Regions from separate parts of the Streptomyces sp. NPDC059256 genome, predicted to be linked through region 1. Evidence: riboswitches for the same ligand, from Rfam matches in the RefSeq annotation. Region 1 holds a riboswitch; each other region holds the start of a gene.

Region 1 (2,191 bases):
GGCGCGGTCCTTGCCCGCGGCGCAGTGCATCAGCGCGGGAACGCTGTCCTCGGCGAGAGCGTGCAGGACCCTGCTGTGCTCGCCGGTGCGTTCCGTGATGATCCTCTGATAGGAGTCGGACATCCGTGCCGCGGCCTGGCCGTCCCCCAGGATGGACCGCAACTGCTCGATGTCTCCGTCGCGCACCATCTGCCAGAACTCCGCGCCGTCCGCAGGGTCACTGAGCGGGAGATTGAGGTTGCGCACGCCCTGGAGGGGAATGTCCGGACCGTCGAGCAGCATGTCCGCCTCATTGCGGAAATCGAAGATCGTGTGCAGTCCCAGCGAGGACAGGAACGCGGCATCGCTTCCGGTCGCATGGGCCAGATGACCGCTGCGGAACAGCCGCCCATGTCGCACCCGACGTCCGTCCAGGGCCGGCAGGCCGCCGACGTCCCGGAAGTTCCGTACTCCGGTCAGTTCCGGCTCGATGGACGGGACCTGCGGCGGCAGCTGCTGCGTCACAGAGGCTCCTGAGGGTCACTGCCGTCGGCGCCGCTCGCCGACATTGGCGTGTTCTCGACGATACGACATTCGCTCATCAGATGATCATTTTGTGTGATCTCTGTTGGGAACTGATTGTTCCACCCATTACCTGTGAGGGACGCCCGGGCTGCTTCTGTCCGAATTGGGTACTTCGGTGGTTGGATGTCCTGCCTGTCGAGTGGCTGAGGGCCCGCTCGTGAGCGGGATCATAGTGGTGACCCTCAGTTGCGGCGCACCGCAGAGGATTCCCGACGGGGCGGCGGGAGTTGCCACATCGCCTTCCACGGAGTGTTACGGGAAATTCCCCCCGTCGTGACCTTTGTCATTGATCAGAAAAGGGCCCGGCTTGTTTGCCTGAAGAGGGCTCGATTACGGTCACGGAACTCCGGACGGATCGCCTAATCCTGCCGCCGCCCGGAATTCATCCACATCCACGCGTGGCAGGAGCGGGGGACCCAGGTAGTACGCCGATCCGGATTTCCGGACGGCTTGGGGTGAAGTCGCGCAGAAGTGCGGCCGGGCATCTCCAGCTCGAACCCGACAGCTCACCTCGTAGGCGCCGGAGAGGAAATGCGCCATGCCCGCAAAGGGTAAGCACCGCCGTACCAGGACCAGCACCATCACCCGGGGAATCGTTGCCGCCGGCACCGGTGGCGCAGCCATCGCCCTTCCGTTGATGGGCGCCACGAACGCCTTCGCCGCCGAGCAGACCGCCCCCGTCGCGGCACCCGTGGTCGCCTCGGCCGCCACCACCACCGCACCCGCGACGGCGCCCGCCGAGCGGGTGGCCACTCAGGTCACCTATCGGGTCGTCGCGGGCGACTACCTTTCCAAGATCGCGCAGGAGCACCGGGTCGACGGTGGCTGGCAGCAGCTCTACGCCGACAACCGTGACGCGGTCGGCGAGAACCCCTCACTGATCCACCCCGGCCTCAAGCTCACCATCGGTGGCGCGTCCGCCGCCGAGTCCAAGACGTCCGAGTCGAAGACGGCTGAGAGCAAGCCCGTCGCGCCGGCCAAGCCCAAGGTTGCCGCCGAGTCGAAGCAGGAGCGTCCCGCCAAGGTCGAGCCGAAGCAGGAGCGTCCCGCCAAGGTCGAGGCCGAGGTCAAGAAGGACGATGAGGCCCCGGTGGCCCAGTCGTCCGCCGCCCAGACCTCCACCGCCGCCGAGTCCTCCAGCGAGGCCACCGGCTCCGGCTGGGCCAGCCCGCTCTCCGCGGTCGGTGTCAGCACCTCCTACAAGGTCTCGGGCGCCATGTGGTCCAGCGGCTACCACACCGGCATCGACTTCGCTGCCGCCACCGGCACCATCGTGCGCTCGGTCGGCCCCGGCACCGTCGTCTCGGCAGGCTGGAGCGGCGCCTACGGCAACGAGGTCGTCATCCAGCACACCGACGGCAAGTACTCGCAGTACGCACACCTGTCCTCCCTCTCGGTCTCCTCGGGGCAGAGCGTGAGCGGTGGACAGCAGATCGGCGCGGTCGGTTCCACCGGAAACTCCAGTGGTCCGCACCTCCACTTCGAGATCCGCACCAGCCCCGGCTACGGCTCCGACGTCGACCCGGTGTCGTACCTGCGTCAGCACGGCGTCTCGCTCTGATCGAGTCGCCCTGACCCGGTGCCGGAGGTCGCGTGCGACCCCCGGCACCACCAGCACGAGGAAGTC
Region 2 (2,191 bases), on a different contig from region 1:
CACGATGAGTGGCACTCTGACGGCAGCGCAGTCCGTGGCCGCTCAAGCATCCCTCCGCTTCGAGTCGGAGCCCGGCCGCGGTGGGAAAGGGAAGCATCGCCATGGCAGATCACCAGGAAGCATCCGTCACTCTGCCGAGCGATCCCGCCTCGGTGTCGGTGGCGCGAAAGTTCGCCATCGACATCGTGACCGAGTGGGGCCTGCCGGCACGGAGCGGCGAAGTGGACACCGTCCGGCTGATCGTCTCGGAGCTGACGACCAACGCCGTGCAGCACACCTTCGGCCAGTCGCCCACCTTCACGCTGGAACTGAGGTTGGCGCGGGAAGAGGAGCTGATGGTGGGGGTGACGGACAGTCATCCGCGCTGGCCGCAACGGCTTCCCGCCGCCGTACGGCAGGACAACGGCCGAGGCATGGTGATCGTGCGCACCCTCATCGCGGAGTTCGGCGGAAAGCTGCACGTCACTCCGACGGACGAGGGGGGCAAGACGGTGTGGGTCGCCCTTCCTTGGACCGCCTCGGTGCCCGGTTGACGTCGACCGCGCGATGAGGACGGCTCGGTTGCGTGGGGTCCGCCGGACTCGGTGTCCGGTGCCGGTGTCCGGTGCCGGCGTCCGCTTCCAGCCGTTGACCTGACAGAGCTCCGCGCCGACCGCCGGGGGCCACACCCGGGGCCGGCGCGGATCGAGTACCAGGACTCAGCGCGGGATCGTCACCCCACGCGGCCGTACTTGACGCTCTTGGACCAGATCTTGTCCAACTTCACCCAGGACCCCGTCTTGGGGGAGTGCCAGATCTTTCCCTTACCGGCATAGATGCCCACGTGGTAGACGTTCCGGCCGGAGTAGAAGAACACCAGGTCGCCGGCCTGGCGCGCGGACGCGGAGATGCGGCGCGTCTTGTTGTACTGCTGCTGTGCGGTACGGGGGAGCTTCTTGCCGGCCTTCTTGTACGAGTAGAGCGTCAGCCCCGAGCAGTCGAAACGGGACGGTCCTACTGCGCCGTACTTGTAAGGGGCGCCCTTCTTGGATGCCGCCACCTTCAGTGCCTTGCCCGCGTGGCTCGACGCGGCGTGTGCCTCGGGTGTGCCGCCCGGTACGAGCAGCGACCCTCCGAGAGCGGCGAGGGTGAGAGCGGATACCGCTCCCGCCCGACCCAGCAGGAACGGGACGTTGTTCTGCGCACTCATGCGCGACCCTTCGTCAGCCGCCTGTGAAGGATGACCTGTCGGGTTCGGGCGGACGAAGGTGCCCGGCCGCTTGCGCGGCTTCACCCCAAGGAACGTCCGGAATTTCCGGGCGCCCCGTACTGCTTGGGTCCTCCACTCCTGCCGAAGCACTCCTGTCGACCAGTCGCCCCGGCGGCGGCAGGACTCGGCGTCCGCCCGGGCTGCCCCGCCGAGGTGACGGGGGCTTGTCGTCCCAGGGATCTTGACCCACGGCCTGTCAAATTGCCGAGCGGAAACGGCGATATGTGAGTTTTCACACCATTGGTCTGATCGGGTGGACATGCTCGCCGCGCGATCGGCCCTCGACAGGTGAGGATGCCCGTACCAGCACCGGAATAAGGCATTCCGTTCGACGCGTCATCCTTGTGCGCAACTCGACCGTAGCTGCTGGCTCTCATGCGCGTACTTCAAATGGGGTAGCTCAACCACTACTCCTTTGGCGGTTGACGGTCTGGGCGGAGTTCGTTCCGGCCCGTCGTCAGGGGTCGTTAGGAGTTACGGAAGGGGGCAAAGTCACTCGAAGTGATCTGCGTTCGCCGTCGAGGACGCGCAGCGCGCGGGCGAGCGTCTGCACATGGACGTCACTCTCGCCCCTTTGGTGCATCACGGTCAGCGCGTCCTTGAGGGCGACGGCCCCGGAGACCAGTGCCTGCGCGGCACGCAGCGCCCCATAGGTATGGGTGGAACGGGCGGGGTTGATGCGTCCGACCTGATCCACGACGGCGAGGTAGGCGTCGATGAACTGGCCCTCGGCGCGGGTGAGGGCGGGCAGCGGAGGTAGTTCCGGAACCATCGTGGTCACCGGCTTCCGGGCCCGGACGGGGTGGCTCCGCGATTCATGATGACGTGGTCGACGAATCCGTACTCCTGGGCGGCGGTCGCGGTGAAGAAGGCGTCCCGTTCCAGATCCTCTGCGACCCGTGCCGGCTCCCGGCCGGTGTGGCGCGCCATCAGTGCGGTCAA
Region 3 (2,191 bases), on a different contig from region 1:
ATCGACTCCGCGGCCGTGCGCGCCTTCTTCGATGCGCACGTGCGACCCGCCACCGCCACCGCGGTGATCGTCGGTGACCTCACCGACGTCGATGTCGACGCCGTGCTCGCCGAAACCCTCGGCGACTGGTCGGGCGACAGCGGCGCGCCCCGTCCCGTCCCCGCGATCACCGGCGACGACCGCGGTCGGGTCGTCATCGTGGACCGGCCCGGTGCCGTGCAGACGCAACTGCTGATCGGCCGGGTCGGCGCGGACCGGCACGACCGGGTGTGGCCGGCGCAGGTCCTCGGTACGTACTGCCTGGGCGGCACGCTCACCTCGCGCCTGGACCGGGTGCTGCGGGAGGAGAAGGGCTACACGTACGGCGTCAGGGCCTTCGGGCAGGTCCTGCGGTCGACGGCCGACGGGACGGGCGCGTCCCTGCTGGGCATCAGCGGCTCGGTGGACACGCCCAACACCGGGCCGGCGCTCGACGATCTGTGGAAGGTGCTGCGCACCCTCGCGGCCGAGGGCCTGACGGACGCCGAGCGCGATGTCGCCGTCCAGAACCTGGTCGGGGTGGCTCCGCTGAAGTACGAGACCGCGGCTTCCGTGGCGAGCACGCTCGCCGACCAGGTGGAGCAGCACCTCGCGGACGACTACCAGGCCCAGTTGTATCTGCGGCTCGCCCAGACGGGCACCGTGGAGGCGACCGCCGCCGTGGTCAACGCCTTCCCCCAGGACCGGCTGGTGACGGTCCTCGTGGGCGATGCCGCGCAGATCGAGGAGCCGGTACGGGCTCTCGGCATCGGAGAAGTGACCGTGGTGGCGGGCTGATTGCCCGCTTCCGGTCGGACGGCCGTCCGTCTGTGCACGTCTGTGCAGGGCCCCGGTAGCCAGCTGGCGCCGGGGCCCTGCCGTGTTCCGGGAGTGCGAGCGACCCGAACAGGAAGGAAACCTGTCCGTTTTACGGGGAAGGCCACCGTCTCGACTGTGGCGTGGGCAACAAAAATGCCGGTCTGTTTGGCGCCTGGCGGTCCGTCCGCTTAGCGTCAGTGCGGCTGTTCGCGGGCAGTACGCCGCATCCGCGGCACGGACAGTCATCGCCGAGTCCCCGTCAGACGCGAGTCTGGGGAGCCGGGGACCCAGGTCCCTTGGGGTGAATCGGGTGCCTTCGCCACCGTGCGGAGGGATTCGTAGGAGACCTTCCTGCTCCGAACCCGTCAGCTAACCCGGTAGGCGAGAAGGAAGGAAAGGACCAGCCTCTACATGGCGCTCGCCCGTTCCACCGGGAGACACCGTGCCCCGGGCCGCAAGACGCGTACGAGTGCGGGATTCGCCTCCGCCGCGGCCCTCGCCACCACCGGAGTCGTCGGGACCCTCGCAGGTCCTGCCCTGGCCACCGACGACGGTTCCTTCGCCGCCGATGCCGGCTCGGTCGCCACCCCCGACAGTGGTACTGACAGCACTGATGGCGTCGACGGCACTACCGCGGGTGCCACCCCGGTGACGATGGACGCGGCCGTGACCGGCTCGACCATCGTTCAGACGGCTCGTACCCAGCACACCCTGACGGCCCAGATGCTGTCCGCGCACTCCTTGTCGGACGAGGTCGCCGACCAGGCCGTCATCCAAAAGCGCGAGGCACTGGCCCGGATGGAGGCGGCTGCGGAGGCCCGGCGCAAGGCCGAGGCCCGCGCCAACGAGATACGCGAGGCCAAGGAGCGCGCGGCCCGTGAGGCCGAGCGCCAGCGCCTGAACGCCTACCGTCTGCCGATCGCCGGATCCCACGTCACCACGGACTACCGCGCGGGTGGCTCGCAGTGGTCCTCCGGCAGCCACTCCGGCATCGACTTCCACGCCTCCACGGGGACCCCGGTGGTGGCGGTGGGCGCGGGCACGGTCGTCGAAGCGGGCTGGGGCGGGGCGTACGGCTACAACGTCGTCCTCAAGATGAACGACGGTTCGTACACGCAGTACGGGCACTTGTCGTCGCTGAGTGTCTCCGTCGGTCGGAGCGTCATGCCGGGCGACCAACTCGGCCGCGCCGGCTCCACCGGCAACTCCACGGGGGCGCATCTGCACTTCGAGGCCCGGACGAGCGCGGACTACGGGTCGGACGTCAACCCGCTCGCGTATCTGCGCGCCCACGGTGTGAAGATCTGAACCGTGCCGCGCTGATGGCCGGCGAGCGGTCGTCAGCGCGGGCGAG
Region 4 (2,191 bases), on a different contig from region 1:
ATCCCGCGCGGGGGTGGCATCGTCCGGATGGTGAACCGAGGGCACCCCGAGCCCTTGATGCTGTACGCCGACGGCCTACTGGAGGGGCTCCCGCCGACCGAGCCGGCCCTTCCGCTGTCGATGGGCGATCTGGGGACCTGGCCCGATCGGGCGGAGGAGTACCCGCTGCCGCCGGGGGCGACCCTGCTGCTCTACACCGACGGTCTCTCCGAAGCACGGGACGGGGCGGGAACGTTCTATGACCCCGCCGTATGGCTGGCGGGACGGCAGTTCGTCGGCCCGGGGGAACTGCTCGACGCACTCCTCGACGATGTCCGTAGACACACCGGAGGGGGCAGCTTCGACGATATGGCGCTGCTGGCGCTGGCCCGGCCGGCGGAAGGTGGTGCGGTATGGCGGGGGCGTGGCCTCTGAAGGCCCGGGCCCACGGCTAAGAGAGCCCCGGGTGCCCGTGGAGGCCCCCTCTCGGCCCTCAGGGGCGACCCGCGGGTCGGGTTCGGTCAGGGCGACTGCTTGGCGCGACTTCATCAGGGCGACTGCTCGGCGCGACGCGGTTCTACCCGGTGTAGCCGGGGTGCCCGGTTGCGCTGTGCGGAGCTGCTGGGTGTTGCTGGGTGTTGCTCAGTGGCTCGGTTTCGACGTGTTGACGCGTCGGCCCGTGGGTTGTTTCCGGTGGCCCTGGGAAGAGGCACCACGAGCCCATGCACTCTCCGTAGTTGAAGGGGAGCCCTGCGCATAACATTTGACGAACCGCCAGGGGTGTGACGCACGTCTTGTCCGGTTCAAGTCGCCCGAATCCGGCCGCTTGTGTCCGGGTAAGTCTGTGGCAAAGAGATTAAAGATCACTCAGAACAGCTTGGAATAAAGTCCTGGTGTCTATTAACGTTCGATAACGCAGCGCGGTCGTCCCAGCCGTCGTCAGGACGGCGCCGTGCTCATGCGCCGAATTCCGCAAGGGAACCGGGGAACCACTAATTGGGGTGAATCGGGCATATTCTGCCGTGCAGTTCGCGGTCGAAGACGCTCGTAGGAGACCTTCCTGCTCCGAACCCGTCAGCTAACCCGGTAGGCGAGAAGGAAGGAAAGGAGCACGCCTCAGTGGCGTCTAACAGTCCTGCCCCGGAAGCACCGTTCAAATCCGGCGTCTTCAGCGAAGAGGGTGCAGCCCGCTCCACCGGCGAGTGGAACCCCACCGCGGAGACCATCCGGCCGCGCGGTCGCCACAAGCACCGGGTCATGAAGCAGCGGGGCGGATTCGCCCGTAGCTCCACGGTGCTCGGCGTCGGTGTGATCGCGGCTGTCGGTGCCGGTGGCATGGCCACCGCCCAGAACAAGCCCGCCGTCTCCATATCGCTTCCCGACGCCATCACCGAGAGCCTTCCCGACTCCCTGAGCTCCGAGGACGCTCCGGAGGTCGATGAGTCCGCCTCCTACGCGGCGATGGGGCTCGCAGGCCAGGAGGTCAGCACAGGGCAGGCCGGTGCCGGAGAGGCACTGCGCTCCCGCATCCTCCAGCAGGCCGAGCAGCAGCAGGCCAGCGCCGACGCTGCGGCCAAGCTCGCCGCCGAGAAGGCCGCCGCGGCGAAGGCCGCACAGGATGCGAAGAAGGCCGAGGAACTCGCGGAGAAGAAGGCCGCGAAGAAGGCGGCCGATGCGAAGAAGAAGGCCGAAGCGGAAGCCAAGGAGAAGGCCGAGGCCGAGCGCCTGGCCAAGCTGGCCAAGAGCTTCTCGCTCCCCCTCTCCTCGTACACGATCACGGCTCGCTACGGCCAGTCCGGTCCGATGTGGTCCTCGGGCCAGCACACCGGCCTTGACCTCGCGGCCTCGACCGGCACTCCCCTCAAGGCCGTCACCAGCGGAACCATCAAGTCGGCCGGCTGGTCCAACTCGTACGGCTACAACGTCATCCTCAAGCTGAACGACGGCACCGAAGTCATGTACGCGCACATGTCGTCCATGAGTGTGAGCGCCGGCGCGAAGGTGAGCACGGGCCAGCTGATCGGCCGGGTCGGCGCGACCGGCAATGCCAGCGCCGCGCATCTCCACCTTGAGGTCAAGACCCCCGGTGGTTCGGGCATCGACCCGCTGTCCTGGCTGCGCGGCAAGGGTCTGACGATCTGAGCCACCGCTCGCGGTGACCGCGACCGTGACCGTGTCCACGTGTCCATATCGATGGGGCGAACGCGCCATG

What was found. A riboswitch is a leader RNA that binds a small molecule or an ion and turns the genes downstream of it on or off. The one in region 1 is predicted to bind cyclic di-AMP.
Region 2: linked by a shared signal. The riboswitch ahead of ACFXJL_RS21465 (C40 family peptidase) and the one ahead of ACFXJL_RS19615 (LysM peptidoglycan-binding domain-containing M23 family metallopeptidase) in region 1 are both predicted to bind cyclic di-AMP.
Region 3: linked by a shared signal. The riboswitch ahead of ACFXJL_RS17225 (M23 family metallopeptidase) and the one ahead of ACFXJL_RS19615 (LysM peptidoglycan-binding domain-containing M23 family metallopeptidase) in region 1 are both predicted to bind cyclic di-AMP.
Region 4: linked by a shared signal. The riboswitch ahead of ACFXJL_RS04590 (M23 family metallopeptidase) and the one ahead of ACFXJL_RS19615 (LysM peptidoglycan-binding domain-containing M23 family metallopeptidase) in region 1 are both predicted to bind cyclic di-AMP.

What each region holds. Positions count from the first base shown of each region.
Region 1 is NZ_JBHYZO010000008.1:68,956-71,146, reverse strand. Features, by position in the region: gene ACFXJL_RS19620 (tyrosine-protein phosphatase) at 1-504, opposite strand, end outside; cyclic di-AMP (ydaO/yuaA leader) riboswitch at 921-1,099, shown strand; gene ACFXJL_RS19615 (LysM peptidoglycan-binding domain-containing M23 family metallopeptidase) at 1,103-2,125, shown strand.
Region 2 is NZ_JBHYZO010000009.1:176,257-178,447, forward strand. Features, by position in the region: gene ACFXJL_RS21460 (ATP-binding protein) at 102-533, shown strand; gene ACFXJL_RS21465 (C40 family peptidase) at 713-1,189, opposite strand; cyclic di-AMP (ydaO/yuaA leader) riboswitch at 1,193-1,348, opposite strand; gene ACFXJL_RS21470 (hypothetical protein) at 1,707-2,021, opposite strand; gene ACFXJL_RS21475 (ATP-dependent Clp protease proteolytic subunit) at 2,027-2,191, opposite strand, start outside.
Region 3 is NZ_JBHYZO010000006.1:324,739-326,929, reverse strand. Features, by position in the region: gene ACFXJL_RS17230 (pitrilysin family protein) at 1-816, shown strand, start outside; cyclic di-AMP (ydaO/yuaA leader) riboswitch at 1,074-1,236, shown strand; gene ACFXJL_RS17225 (M23 family metallopeptidase) at 1,249-2,145, shown strand.
Region 4 is NZ_JBHYZO010000002.1:21,377-23,567, reverse strand. Features, by position in the region: gene ACFXJL_RS04595 (PP2C family protein-serine/threonine phosphatase) at 1-414, shown strand, start outside; cyclic di-AMP (ydaO/yuaA leader) riboswitch at 931-1,087, shown strand; gene ACFXJL_RS04590 (M23 family metallopeptidase) at 1,099-2,121, shown strand.